Regions from separate parts of the Massilia sp. CFBP9012 genome, predicted to be linked through region 2. Evidence: predicted binding sites of a transcription regulator. Region 2 holds the regulator's gene; the other holds the start of a gene.
What was found. The regulator sigma-54, encoded in region 2, starts transcription at its own class of promoters, with help from an activator protein. The targets are predictions, from matches to a motif close to TGGCANGNAANCTGCTTT.
Positions count from the first base shown of each region.

Region 1 (7,495 bases), on a different contig from region 2:
AGCGCCAGGTAGGCCGGGGCTTCGCGCAGCAGGCCCCAGCGCCGGTGCTGGGTCATGAACCACATGCCGTCCGACAGCCACGGGAAGTTGGCCTCGCCGTCGGCATGGAAGCGCAGGCCGTTGTGGCCGCGCCAGCCTCCGCCCTCCCGGTGTTCGTCGATATGGCTGCCGGCCAGGCAGAACTGCAGCGTCTCGCGGCTGGCGTTGACGTAGGCGGGACTGGCCAGCACCTCGGCCGCGGCTTCGCGGTTGGTGCGCGAGGCATCGAGCCAGCGCCCGGCTTCCAGCAGCGCGGAGATCATGGCGCGGCAGGTATTCGGGTGGCTGGCCGCGAAGTCGGCGCGCGTGCCGAGCGCCTTGCCCGGATGGTTCGGCCATACCTGCTCGCTCGACGCGGCCTGGACCCCGGCGCCCTCGCGCTGCGCGCGCTGGCCCCACGGTTCGCCGGCGCAGAAACCATCCATATGGCCGGCCGCCAGGCTGGCCGCCATCTGCCCGGGTGGCACCGTCACCGCCTGGCAGTCCACCAGCGGGTCGATGCCATGCGCGGCCAGCCAGTAATACAGGAACATCGCGTGGTTCCCGGTCGGGAAGGTGTGGGCCAGGGTGAGCTTGCGCCCTTTCTCGTCCACCTCGCGCTTGAGCATGCCGGGATCGAGGGCGGCGTTGGCGAGCGCGCGCGACAGCGTGATGTTCTGGCCGTTCTGGTGCAGGTTCATCAACACCGCCATATCGCACTGCTGGGTGCCGATGCCGTTCTGTATGCCATAGACCATCCCGTACAGCGCCTGGGCCGCGTCGAGCTGCTGGCCGATCAGGCGGTCGCGCATGGCGGTCCAGGACAGCTCGCGGGTGAGCTCGAAGCGCACCCCGTACTGTTCGTCGAAGCCCAGCACCGACGCCATCACCAGCGGCGCGCAATCGGCCAGCGGCATGAAGCCGATGCGGACGGTCTCGATCTCGGGGCGGTCGGTGCCGGCGATCCAGGCGCCTCTACCTGCCAATGTCATACGTCTCCTTGTCCTTGTATATATACAGCGTGCGTGGCCTAGCCCAGCAGGTCTTCCACGTCGATCAGGCGCTGCGCGACTTCCGCCAGCTTCAGGTTCTTGTTCATCGCCAGGGTGCGCAGGCGCTGGTAGGCCTGCTCCTCGGTCAGGCTGTAGCGGTTCATGAGCAGGCCCTTGGCGCGGTCGACGGTCTTGCGCTCCGCGAGCTTCTGGCGCGTGTCGCTCAGTTCATCGAGCAGCTTCTGCTCGCGCCGGAAGCGCGCCAGCGCCACGTCCAGCACCGGCTTGACGCGCTCGGCCTGCAGGCCGGCCACGATATAGGCCGAGACGCCGGCGTCCATCGCGGCGTCCATGCTGGCAGGGGCATCGTCTTCGGTAAACAGGACGATCGGGCGCCGCGCGTCGCGGGTGGCGATCACGATGTGCTCGAGGACGTCGCGCGCGTCGGACTCGCTGTCGGCGATGATCAGGTCGGGCTGCAGCTGGGCGATGCGCTCGGGCAGGAAGACGTCGGCCGGCAGCGAGGCGATCAGGTCGTAGCCCGATTCGAGCAGGCCGATGCGCAGCGCCGTGCTGCGCCGGGTCTGCGCGGCATGGGCGGCATCCGGGTCGGTGCCGGGTGCTGTGGCGGAAAGCACGACGACGATCCGCAGGTGTGGTGAAGCACTGTCTCGCGATTTCATGTACTAACGATATGCAAGATTCGCACCAGCGTTGCCGGTGGCGAATGCCCTAGCCCCTCTTATGCAAAGCCCGATGCTCAAGGTATACGTAATTCGAATATCTTGCACAAGAGCAACTTAACAACCATTCACAAAACGAATCGCTGGAATCACAAATCTAAAGTTTGTTTATGATGGGGACGCCCCTATACTGCAACGCAACATCGAAGTATTTATCTCAGGGGAACTATCATGACTGCAGCTATCCAACGCACCAGCTTCTTCGCGGCAGCCATCTCGGCCATCCGCAGCTTCTCGCAAGAACTGTACGTCGCCCACGGCGGCTACGCTCCGGCAGTGCGGGGTTAATATGCACCCGCTCGAATATATCACCATCGCCCTGGCCGTCGTCGCCGTGGCCGCGCGCGTCTCCATGTTCCTGCCGCGTCCGCCAAAAGGCCCGTTCAAGGCCATGTAATACAGGGCCTCATTGCGGCGCACCAGCGCCGCGATACCCGCACAACACCCCGCGCCGGCCGTACTTACGTACCGCCGGCGCTTGTCTTTACAGCAAAAAAAACCTGTCACATTCCGCAGACCTGATGAGTGCCTGCGCTAGAATGCATGCGCATTTCTCGCGAGCATTACTGGCAACTAAGCCACTTCTCCACTCATCAGACTCTACATGCGAACACCTGCACTTACCCTGTTTGCGGCCTCCTTCGCCGCACTGATCGCGCTGCCGGCGGCGGCATCGACTCCAATCACCCTCGACCAGGCCATGAGCCATCCAGACTGGATCGGCACCCCGGTGGAAGACGCCTGGTTCAGCTGGGACGGCAAGCAGGTGTACTACAAGCAGAAGCGCACCGGTTCGCCGGTGCGCGACGTGTTCCAGGTCGCGGCCGGCAAGGCCCAGCTGGTAAAAGACGCCGAGCTGCCGAAGGTCGACAGCGCCGAGGTCGTCTACAACCGCAACAACAGCCGCATGCTGGTCCTGCGCAATAACGACCTGTTCGAGCGCGACCTCAAGTCGGGCCAACTGGTCCAGGTCACGCGCGGCGCCAGCCGCATCACCGCCGCCCAGTACACGGCGGACGAACGCGCGGTCCAGTACCGCATCGGCAACGACTGGTATGTGTGGGACCGCACCAGCAAAGTTACCGGCCCGGCCGCCCTGCCGCGCGCCGCCAAGGACCCGAACGCGCCCGAAGAAGATCCCTACCGTTCGACCGAGCTGCGCCTGATCGAGCACCTCAAGCGCCAGAAGGATGACCGCGACGCCCTGCGCGAGCGCACCGATGAACTGCGCCGCGCCGACGCCTCGATGGCGCCGAACCAGATCTACCTGGGCGACAAGGTCACCATCGAAGGCAGCTCGCTGTCGCCCGACGGCCGCTGGCTGCTGGTGGTCACCGCCGCCAAAGGCGCCGACAAGGGCCGCGCCGGCAAGATGCCGCGCTACGTGAACGAGTCGGGCTTTGAGGAGACCGAAGACGTGCGCACCCGCGTCGGCCGCAACATGCCGGTGCCGCACGCACTGAAACTGGTCGATCTGCGCACCAACAAGGTGCAGGACATCGCCTTCGACGCCCTGCCGGGCATCACCACCGACCCGCTGGCCGAGCTGCGCGCCGCCGCTAAAAAAGATCCACTGAAGGGCAACCGTCCGGTGGTGGTCTCGGGCGGCCGCAACGCGATCGACTGGAGCGCCAACGGCGCCAACGTCGCCGTCATGCTGCGCGCGGTCGACAACAAGGACCGCTGGATCGCCAGCGTCGACCTGGGCGCCGCGACCCTGAAACCCCTGCACCGCCTGACCGACGGCGCCTGGGTCAACTACGACAACGCCGAATTCGGCTGGCTGCCGGACAACCGCACGCTGTGGTACCTGTCCGAAGAAAGCGGCTACTCGCACCTGTACACCAAGGACAGCGCCACGGCCGCCGCGCCGCGCGCCCTGACCACCGGCAAATGGGAAGCCAGCGACGTGCGCTGGACCTATGACGGCAGCACCGCCTACATGCTGTGCAACCGCGCGACCCCGGGCGACTACGAAGTCTGCGCCGTGAACGCGAATGGTGGCAATGTACGCGAAGTGACGAGGCTCGATGGCGTCGAGAAGTTCGCCCTGTCGCCGGACGAGAAGAAGCTGCTGGTGCACTGGTCGTCAAGCTACACCCCCATCCAGATCGCGACCGTGCCAGTCTCGGGCGGCGAAGCGAGCAAGCTGACCGACACCCGCACCCCGGAATTCAAGGCGCGCGAATGGATCGAGCCGCAGTACGTGGCCGTGCCTTCCAGCGCTGGCGGCGATCCGGTGTGGGCCAAGCTGTATCGTCCGGCCCAGCTCGAGCCGGGCAAGAAGTATCCGGTCGTGATGTTCGTGCACGGCGCCGGCTACCTGCAGAACGTCAGCAAGCGCTATCCGAACTACTTCCGCGAGCAGATGTTCCATAACCTCCTGGTGCAGAACGGCTACGTGGTGCTCGACATGGACTTCCGCGCCTCGAAAGGCTACGGCAGCAAGTGGCGCACCGCGATCTACCGCCAGATGGGCCATCCGGAACTGGAAGACTACGTCGACGGCGTCAAGTACATGGTGAATCAGCACCAGGGCGACGCCGCCAACGTCGGCATCTATGGCGGCAGCTACGGCGGCTTCATGACCTTCATGGCCCTGATGCGCGCACCGGACACCTTCAAGGCCGGCGCCGCGCTGCGCCCGGTGACCGACTGGACCACCTACAACCACGAGTACACCGCCAACATCCTGAACACCCCGGACATCGATCCCGAGGCGTACAAGAAGTCGTCGCCGATCGAGTACGCGCAGAACCTGAAAGGCCACCTGCTGATCTCGCACGGCATGATCGACGATAACGTGTTCTACCAGGATTCGGTGCGCATGGCGCAGCGCCTGATCGAGATGAAGAAGGACAAGTGGGAACTGGCGAGCTATCCGCTGGAACGTCATGGCTATGTGCAGCCGGAGGCGTGGTATGACCAGTATCGCCGGATTCATGAGCTGTTCGAGCGTTCGCTCAAGCAGAAATAATCCGCAGCCTCATCACGTCGTTCCCGCCCTCGCCGGGCGCCTTGGCGGGAACCCAAGTCTTCAGCTTTGCCGCTTCGCTTGACTATGTGGCGCGCTAAATGACTTAGGTTCCCGCCTCCGCGGGAACGACGTTTTGGGGCTAACAATACATTCGGCTCTGCGATGTTCTAAGACCGCGGGCCGAGAAAGTCCAGCAAGGTCAAGGCCACCACCTTGGTCGCCTTGCGCAAATCCTCCAGCAGCAAACGCTCGTCGGCCTTCTTGGCATTCGACTCTTCCACCGTGCGCGGCCCGGCCCCATACAGCACCGTCGGGATCCCATATTCGCCATACAGCCGCGCATCCGCATACAGCGGCGTGCCGTGCGCGGGAATCTCCTCGCCCATGATCGCATGGCCATGGCGCTGCAGGCTTTCCACCAGCGGCGCCACGCCCGGCAAGGGCCGCAGCGCCTGCGACAGCAGGAGGCGCCGTATCTCGAGGCGGATGCCGGGCAAGCCGCGCATCGCCTCCTCGATCAGGGCGCGCACCCGCGCCTCCACCGCCGCCGGGTCTTCTTCCGGAATCATGCGCCGGTCCATGCGCAGCACGACCTTCCCCGGCACCACATTGGTATTGGTCCCGCCGTCGATGCGGCCGACGATCATGGTCGGCGAACCGATGCCAGCCACAGCGCTGCGGATCTTCTTCAGTTCGGGCAGTTCGCCATAGATCGCACTCAGTACCTTCGTCGCGGCCTGGAGGGCGTCGATCGCCGTTTCCGGCATCGCGCCATGCCCCGCCCGGCCGTGCACGGTCACTTCCAGCTGCAGGCAGGCATTGTGGGCGGTGACGATGCCGTAGCCGAAACCGGCCGCGATCACGTAGTCGGGCCGGGTCAGGCCCTGGGCCAGCAGCCGGCCCGGCCCCAGCAGGCCGCCGACTTCCTCGTCGTAGGTGAAGTGAAGTTCGGCGGCGCCCGACAAGGGCACTCCCAGCGCCTCCAGCGCGCGGGTCGCGAACACATAGGTGGCGAAGTCGCTTTTCGAGACCGCCGCCGCGCGCCCGTACAGGTAGCCGTCCTCGATCACGGCGCCGTAGGGCGGCTTGGTCCAGCCTTCGCCGGGCGGCACCACGTCGCCGTGGGCGTTCAGCGCCAGCGTCGGGCCGCCGGCGCCGTAGGGGCGACGCACGATCAGATTGGTGATGCTTTGCAGGCCGTGGTCACGCACCTCCTGCGCCGGCACCGCATGGCGCTCGACCGGCCAGCCGGCGGCCTCCAGCATGTCCGCCACCGCATCGGCATGCGGCGCGTTATTGCCTGGCGGCGTATCGGTCGGGATCCTCACCACCTGCTGCAAGAAGGCGACCTGTTCGTCGAAGTGCGCGTCGATCCAGCTGGTGACGCGGTCATGCAAGGGATTGTTCATGGAGCCTTTCCTGTGCCAGCGCCGGCCTCGAACCACGCCCCCACCTGGGCGCGTTCGGCATCGGTCATATGGGTGAGATTCGCCAGCGGCATGGCCTTCAGTTGCACCGTTTGCTGGTAGATGCGGGCCGCATGCTGGCTCACCAGCTCCGGCGTGTGGAGCATCACGCCGCCCGGCGCCGCCGCGAAACCGGCTTGCGTCGGCTGCTGCGCATGGCAGGACACGCAGCGCTGGTCCATGATCGTGCGCACCGCGGCGAAGCGCGCGGCGGCGTCAACACCGGTGGCCGTTGCAGGATCGGCGCTCGCGCGCGGCGCCGGCGCCAGCACCACCGCCAATGCCAGCAGCAGCGCCACGCCCGCGGCCGGATAGCGCCATTCGATGCGGCCCTTGTGGCGCAGGTTGAAGAAGTGACGGATCAAGACCCCGGCCAGCATGATCACGCCCAGCACGGCCCAGGCATGCGGATGGTTGTAGGTCATCGCATAGTGGTTGCTGATCATGATGAACAGCACCGGCAGGGTGAAATAATTATTGTGGACACTGCGCTGCTTGGCCTTGATGCCGTGGCTCGGATCGGGCTTCTCGCCCGCCAGCATGGCGTTCACCATCTTGCGTTGGCCGGGAATGATCAGCATCGCCACGTTGGCCACCATGATGGTGCCGATCATCGCGCCCACGTGCAGATAGGCGGCGCGTCCGCTGAGCAGGTGGGTGAGCACCCAACTGCTGCCGACCAGCAGCAGCCAGATGGTGGCGCCGAACGCCAGCTGGTGCTGCACCAGCTTCGACCGGCACAGCAGGTCATACACGATCCAGCCGACCACCAGACTGCCGATGCCGATGCCGACCGCCTGCCAGCTGGTGAGGTCGGCCACGCTGCGGTCGACCATCATCGCCCTGGCGTTCATGTAGTAGACGACGGTCAGCAGCGCAAAGCCCGAGAGCCAGGTGGAATAGGCTTCCCACTTGAACCAGTGCAGTTCCGGCGGCAGCTCGGCGGGCGCCACCAGGTATTTCTGCGGGTTGTAGAAGCCGCCGCCATGCACCGCCCACAGTTCGCCGGACACGCCCTTGCGCTCGAGCTCCGAGCCTGACTGCGGCGGCTTGATGGTGTTGTCGAGCCAGACGAAATAGAAGGAAGCGCCGATCCAGGCGATGCCGGTGATGATGTGCAGCCAGCGCAGCAGCAGGTTGAACCACTCCAAAGCATATGGCGCCAGGTATCCGGTGTCGAACATGGGCTTCCCTTATGGATGAACACAGTGCAGCTGAGATGGATCGAAGATACGCCGATTCCAATTTCTGCGACATGAAATTTAGCGTATATTCAACATATCCTCCTTGATATACGTG
Region 1 covers NZ_JAXCWM010000002.1:372,410-379,904, reverse strand. The annotation lists gene SOM61_RS04370 (CmpA/NrtA family ABC transporter substrate-binding protein) at 1-1,010, opposite strand, end outside; gene SOM61_RS04365 (ANTAR domain-containing response regulator) at 1,049-1,693, opposite strand; gene SOM61_RS04360 (S9 family peptidase) at 2,358-4,730, shown strand; gene SOM61_RS04355 (M20/M25/M40 family metallo-hydrolase) at 4,898-6,139, opposite strand; gene SOM61_RS04350 (urate hydroxylase PuuD) at 6,136-7,380, opposite strand.
Region 1: the regulator sigma-54 is predicted to act here: its motif matches at 1,704-1,721, upstream of SOM61_RS04365 (ANTAR domain-containing response regulator).

Region 2 (7,495 bases):
GGCAGCCGACCAGGTTGGCCACCTGAACCTGATCCACCCGGGCCGGATCCAGGTGTTCGGCCACCAGGAACTCGACTACTACCACCGCCTCAAGGCCAATTCGCGCAGCCATGTGGTTGGCGAACTGATCGGCGGCGGCCCGCCTGCGCTGATCATCGCGCAAGGCCTGGAAACCCCGCCCGACATCCTCGCCATCTGCGACGAGCAGAATATCCCCCTGTTCTCGACCCCGCTGCCGGCGGCGCAGGTGATCGACTTCCTGCGCGTGTATTTATCCAAGAAGCTGGCCCAGCGCGTGATCATGCACGGCGTGTTCATGGACGTGCTGGGCGTGGGCGTGCTGATCACGGGCGACTCGGGCCTGGGCAAGAGCGAACTGGGCCTGGAACTGATCTCGCGCTCGCACGGCCTGGTGGCCGACGACGCCGTGGAATTCTCGCGCATCGCGCCGAACATGATCGAGGGCCGCTGCCCGCCGCTATTGCAGAATTTGCTGGAGGTGCGCGGCCTGGGCCTGCTGGACATCAAGGCGATCTTCGGCGAGACGGCGGTGCGGCGCAAGATGCGCCTGAAGCTGATCGTGCACCTGGTCAAGCGCGGCGCGCTGGACGAAGAGGTCGAGCGCCTGCCCTTCCACTTCCCGACCGAGGACGTGCTGGGCCTGCCGATCCGCAAGGTCGTCATTCCGGTGGCGGCCGGCCGCAATATCGCGGTGCTGCTCGAGGCCGCGGTGCGCAACACGATCCTGCAACTGCGCGGCATCGACACGCTGCAGGAGTTCATGGAGCGCCAGCGCCAGGCGATGAGCGCGGACTAAACCTTCATCCGATGGCCCGGCGGCGTGCCATCGGCTGAAGGTTGCGGTATCATCGCCGCATGCACATCGTCCTCATCACCGGCATCTCGGGCTCGGGCAAGTCCGTAGCCCTGAATGTCCTGGAAGACGCGGGTTACTACTGCGTCGACAACCTGCCGCCGGCCCTGCTGCCGGCCCTCGTCAATACGGTCAATGAAACCGGCACCGGCAAGATGGCGGTCGCGGTCGACGCGCGCAGCGCCGAATCGCTGGTCGAACTGCCGGTGAGTGTGCGCCGCATGCGCGAGGATGGCCATGCGGTCAAGGTCATGTTCCTGACGTCGAGCACCCATTCGCTGGTCGCGCGTTTTTCCGAAACGCGACGCAGCCACCCGCTGTCGCACGAGCTGCGGCCGGGCGAGAATCCGGCTTCGCGCCGCACCCTGATCGAATGCATCGCCGAAGAACGCGAGCGCCTGTCGTCGATCGAGAACCTGGGCCATGTGATCGACACCTCGGAACTCTCGGCCAACAAACTGCGCGGCTGGATCAAGGAGCTGGCCGAAGTCGACCATGCGCCGCTGACCCTGTTCTTCGAATCGTTCGCGTTCAAGGTCGGCGTGCCGCTCGACGCCGACTTCGTGTTCGACGTGCGCGCGATCCCGAACCCGTATTACGACCTGGCCCTGCGGCCACTCACCGGCAAGGACCAGCCGGTAATCGACTTCCTCGACGCCCAGCCGAGCGCGATCGAGATGCTGGCCGACATCCGCACCTTCGTGGCCAAGTGGCTGCCTTCGTTCAAGACCGACAACCGCAGCTACCTGACGGTGGCGGTCGGCTGCACCGGCGGCCAGCACCGCTCGGTGTACATGGCCGAACACCTCGGCGCCTATTTTGGCGCCACCGAACGGGTGATCGTTCGGCATCGGGAGCAGCCGAAGAATCCTGCGGCGTAATGTCTACCGCCAGCCCTCGCACGTCGTTCCCGCGCAGGCGGGAACCCAAGTCCTTCGCGCAGTGGCCACGGCAGATGGAGCCACTATGCCAATGACTTGGATTCCCGCCTGCGCGGGAATGACGTACCACTGCATGTGGCCAGGCCAGAGCGTCGCGGCCGTTCAACGCAGCACCGCTGCCGTATCCACCAACCGTACATCATGCATCTGGTGCAGATACGCCTCCAGATAGCCCTTGTGCGACGCCCCCACGATGACCAGCAGCCGCGTGCCGGGCATGACGCCCACCACGTCGCGGATGTTCGCCGCCATGCGCAGGTTGCGCGTTTCCCAGTAGCCGACGTAGCCACGGCCGAAGCGCTGGGGTGACGGTTCGTTCAGCGCCGCGCCGAAGTCGATCTCGAAGGTCGCGGCGACATGGGCGGGCGAGTTATAGGCGCGGTACATCGCCAGCAGGCCTTCCGCACTGCCCACGCCCGCGTCGAGGATCTCGTCGTCCTTCTTGCGCTTCGCATTGGCCGGATTGTCCCAGGCCTTCATGATCGCCTCGCCAGCCGCCTTGCGGTCGGCGTAAGGACGGGATGCCGTCTGGTCGTCCATGGCGTACACGCGCTCATGCCCCAGCCGGGCCGCCAGCCGCGCCGCGATCATCACGCTTTCGTTGGGACTGGCCTCGAGCTCCTGTAGCTGCGCGACCAGGGCGGCGTCCAGGCCGTCGCCGGCGCGGCGCTCCCCGGCCGGCAAGCGGAACCACTGGACCACCGCGGATGCAGGCTCCCCGCCGGCCAGGAACACGGCCGCCAGGCGGCGCCGTTGGGCTGGCGACGGCGCCGCCGGCCATTCACCCAGCAGCTTTTCCAATTCTGCCGTCGCTTGCGGGACATCGAGCCCGGTCGCGGCCTTTGCCGCCGCGGTATCCCGGCAATAGGTCTTGACCGTCTCCGCATACCGCGCCGGGTGGTGGCGCATGAAATCGCACTGCGGTCCCGAGCGGTCCTCGACCGCGATCGCCTGCGGCTTCCAGGCCGCGAGCCGTTCGTTCAGCGGGGCCAGGCTCGACGCCTGGAAGGTCTTGGGCAAATGCGCCAGGTGGGGCGAGCCGAGCACCATGATCTGGTTGACCGGTCCTGTCGTGGGACCCTTGAGCCGGCTCGGATCGAAGGCCGGCTGGTAGTCCTGCGCGGCGGCGCTGCCGCATACAGTCATCGAGATCAGCAGGGCACCCAGGCGCATCGCTCTTCCTTTCAAATCATGAAGACCCGATGTTCACACCCCGTCGCTACGCTGTCACGCAAAAATGGATATGCACGCAGCGGATTATGCAAGATGCCTGAGCGGATGCGCGTGCTCCGGCCACACCGGCGCGAAGAAGCGCGCCACCATCTCTGGGGTGACCTCGGCAAGCGACGGTGGATTCCATTGCGGCGCATTGTCCTTGTCGATCACCAGTGCGCGTATGCCTTCCAGCACTTCGCCATGCTCGAAATTGTGGCGCACCAGCGAGCGTTCCATGCGCAGGCAGTCGGCCACGTCGAGCGCGGCGCCACGCGCCAGCAGCTCGTGGGTCACGCACATCAACAGGGGCGAACGCTGGCGCATGGCGGCCAGCGCCTTGTGTGCGAACGGTGTTGCGTCGCCTTCGAGCGATCCCATGATCGCGGCGACCGACGCCGCGCCGAAATGCGCATCGATGCTCCTGCGCCGGACCTGCAATTCGCTTGCCCCCGCCATTGCAGCAAACGGCGCCGCGAAGGCGCGGATCGCCGCCGGCAGGCCGGCGCCTTGCGTGGACGCGATCAATGCCTGCAGGTCCGGCAGCTCGGCGCCTGGCACGAACACGTCGGCCAGGCCGATATACAGCGCGTCGGCGGCGCCGATCGTCAGCCCGGTCAGGCCCAGGTAGTTGCCGAGCTGCCCCGGCGCATGCGACAGAAAGTGGCTGCCGCCGACGTCCGGGAACAGGCCGATGTTCACCTCGGGCATGGCCATTTTCGTGCGCTCGGTCACGATGCGCAGGCCGCAGTCCGGGCCGCCCTGGGCGATGCCCATGCCGCCGCCCATCACGACGCCATCCATGATGGCGATGTAAGGCTTTGGATAGAAATGGATCAGGTGATTCAGCGCGTATTCTTCGGTGAAGAAATCCTCGAGCAGCGCGCTGCCGCCCATCGGCGTCGCATGGCCGACCTCATGGAAGAAACGGATGTCGCCGCCCGCGCACAAGGCCTTCTCGCTGCTGCTGGTCAGTACGACCGCCTCGACCTGCCCGTCATGCTGCCAGGCGCGCAGCACCGCGGTCAGCGCGCGCACCATCTCGAGCGACAGCGAATTGAGCGCCTTCGGGCGGTCCAGGGTGATGATGCCGGTGCGGTTGGCGATGCGGGTCAGGACGTGGTCGGTCATGGGGTGATCAGTGGTCGGTAAAACCGTATCTTACCCCGCCGGATTGGATGTGCCACAGATGCAAAAAGGGCGTCCCCTCAGACGCCCTTAGCTAGTGTGAGCCCTGCGCCTGATCAGGCGACAGCAGCGTCTTCGCCGTCGATTTCCGGCATGCGTTTGATCGAAGTACGGCTATGGTCTTTCAGTTGCTGCTTGTGTTTGAGGATCTGTCGGTCCAGCTTATCCATCAGCGTATCGATCGCGGCGTACAGGTCTTGTGCGACGCTGGCCACGTGCAGGGTCTTTCCCGACACCTGGACGTTGATCTCTGCTTTTTGCCTTTTTTCTTTTTCAGTGAGGTTGTCGACGGCCAGGAAGACGTGGGTGTCGATCACCTGGTCGAAATGGCGAATGATGCGCTCGAGCTTATTCTGAACGTATTCACGGATGGCGGGGGTTACTTCGAGATGATGGCCACTGATTGTGAGGTTCATACACACTCCTTTGAAAATGTTGCACCGTGTGGACCACAGGAACGCGACAAGGCACGATGTCTGTGGACGGCGCAGTTACAAGGACTTGCGGAGGCTTACAGGGGGTATCTTGAGGGCTTCACGGTATTTTGCAACCGTGCGGCGCGCGATGACCATGCCTTGTTCCCCGAGCATCTCCGCGATCTTGCTGTCGGATAAAGGGTTCCTAGGGTCTTCTGCTCCTGTCAATTGTGCAATGAGCGCACGGATTGCCGTCGAGGATGCTTCGCCTCCCGCCTCGGTGGCAACGTGGCTGCCGAAGAAATACTTCAACTCAAACATGCCGTGCGGGGTCAGCATGTATTTCTGCGTTGTGACACGAGAAATTGTGCTCTCGTGTAGGCCTAGTGTATCAGCTATCTCACGTAAAACAAGGGGCCGCATGGCAACCGCGCCATGGGAGAAAAAATTGCGCTGGCGCTCGACGATCGCCTCCGCCACACGCAGGATGGTGTCGAAACGCTGGCGCATATTCTTGATGAGCCACTTCGCTTCCTGCATCTGCGCGCCCATCTGCGCCTCGCTCTTGCCCTGCTTGAGCATGCTGGCGTACAGGCTGTTGACGCGCAGGCGCGGCATCACGTCCGGGTTCAGGGTGACCGCCCAGCCGCTCTTGGAACGGCGCACGATCACGTCCGGCACCACATAGTCCGACACGTTCGAAGCGAACGCCGCGCCCGGATGCGGATTGCATTGGCGCACCACGGCCTGCACCTCGCGCAAGTCTTCGTCGTCGCAGTCGAGCGCTTTTTTCAGCTTGCTGTATTCGCGCTGGGCGAACCAGCTCAGGTAACCCTCGACGATGGTCAGGGCCATGCGCCGCGTCACCATCGGCACGCCCGGCATGCGCCGGATCTGCAGCGCCAGGCACTCGGCCGCGCTGCGCGCGCCGACGCCCACCGGGTCCATGCTCTGCACCAGCGCCAGCGCGCAACGCAGCTCTTCGATCTCGATGTCGAGTTCTTCGGGCAGCCTTGCATGGATCTCGTCGAGCGGTTCTTCGAGGTAGCCGTTGTCGTCCAGCGCATCGATCACCAGCTCGGCCAGCGCGCGGTCGCGCGCCGACAGGGTGGCTTCGCGCACCTGCTCCATCAGGTGTTCGCGCAGGGTGATGGCGCAGGCTTCCAGCTGCGGGCGGCCGTCCTCGTCCTCGCCACCGCCGCCTGAAGATGGCGCGCCACCTTCGCTCCAGTCGGCGTCGCTGCGCTCGTTGTCGGCGCCGCCCTCGAAACCCTCGCCCTCCTGCGCCGGCGCATCCTGGCCCTCGGCCTGCTGGCCGGGCGCCGGCGGCGCTTCGCCACTGGCGGGCGCATTGTTGATGGCGCCGTCGGCCAGCAAACGCACCGAATGGTCGAGCGGGTCGTCGAGCCGCTCGAGCAAGGGGTTATCGCCCAGTATCTGCTCGATCTCCTGGTGCAGTTCGAGCGTCGACAGTTGCAGCAACCGGATCGACTGCTGCAGTTGCGGCGTAAGCGCGAGGTGCTGCGAAGTGCGAAGTTGCAGGGACTGTTTCATCTAGGCGTCGCTCACATGCGGAAGTGTTCACCCAGGTACACGCGGCGCACCGACTCGTCCGCGATGATGTCGTCAGGGCGGCCGGAGGCAAGCACCGCGCCCTGGTTGATGATGTAGGCGCGGTCGCAGATGCCGAGCGTCTCGCGCACGTTGTGGTCGGTGATCAGGACACCGATCCGGCGCTCCTTCAGGAAGCGCACGATGCGCTGGATCTCGATCACGGCGATCGGGTCGACGCCGGCGAACGGTTCGTCGAGCAGCACGAAGCGCGGATTGGTCGCCAGCGCGCGCGCGATCTCCACGCGGCGGCGCTCGCCGCCCGACAGCGACAGCGCCGGGTTCTCGCGCAGCTTCTCGATCTGCAGGTCGGCCAGCAAGGTGTCGAGGCGCTCGTTGATCTGGTCTTTCGACAGCGGCTTGCCGTTGTCCTTCTGCAGCTCGAGCACGGCGCGGATGTTATCTTCCACCGTCAGCTTGCGGAATACCGAGGCCTCTTGCGGCAGGTAGGACAGGCCCAATACGGCGCGGCGGTGGATCGGCAGGCTGGTGATGTCGGTGCCGTTGATGTCGATCGAGCCGGCGTCCGACGGCACCAGGCCGACGATCATGTAGAACGACGTGGTCTTGCCGGCGCCGTTCGGGCCCAGCAAGCCGACCACTTCACCGCACTCGACCTGCAGCGACACGTCGCGCACCACCAGGCGCTTGCCATAGCTCTTCTGCAGGCCCTTGACGACCAGGGTGCTGCAATCGCCCAGATCCATCGGGATTGCCGTCATTGCGCTCCTCCGGCGGGGGTGCGCTTGGGCGAGAGGATCAGGGTGCCGCGGCCGCCGCCAACCTTGCTCTGGCCGCTGACGTCGTTGCGCACGGTGGCCACTTCCTTGCGGCTGTCATACGAGATGAAAGGGCCGGTGACCTGGTTGCTCAGTTGATCGTTTTCCAGTTCCTTGATGAGGGCATTCGAGTACAGGCGCACCAGCTCGGCGCGCTCGTCGTACTCGATGCGCTCGGCCTGGCCCTCGACCCACAGGTTGGGGCCGCCGTCGCGCTTCTGGCGGAACGTGGTGAGCTTGCCGTTGTTGGCGGTGAGTGTCACCGTCATATAGCCTTCGGGCGTTTCCCTGACCACGGCGCGGTCGGCCTTGAGCAACAGCGTACCGCGGGTGAGGATCACGTTACCGGTCAGGGTGCGCACACCGTTGACCCCGTCGAGATCGGCGGAATCGTATTCGACCTGCGCGGGTTTGAGCGAGTCGGCACGTTCGGCGGCTGCCGTCAGCGACAGCAGGGAAAGGAGTACGGCGGCA
Region 2 covers NZ_JAXCWM010000003.1:467,301-474,795, reverse strand. The annotation lists gene hprK (HPr(Ser) kinase/phosphatase) at 1-817, shown strand, start outside; gene rapZ (RNase adapter RapZ) at 877-1,755, shown strand; gene SOM61_RS07025 (DUF5694 domain-containing protein) at 1,918-2,988, opposite strand; gene SOM61_RS07020 (enoyl-CoA hydratase/isomerase family protein) at 3,073-4,158, opposite strand; gene hpf (ribosome hibernation-promoting factor, HPF/YfiA family) at 4,272-4,631, opposite strand; gene SOM61_RS07010 (RNA polymerase factor sigma-54) at 4,707-6,185, opposite strand; gene lptB (LPS export ABC transporter ATP-binding protein) at 6,197-6,964, opposite strand; gene lptA (lipopolysaccharide transport periplasmic protein LptA) at 6,961-7,495, opposite strand, start outside.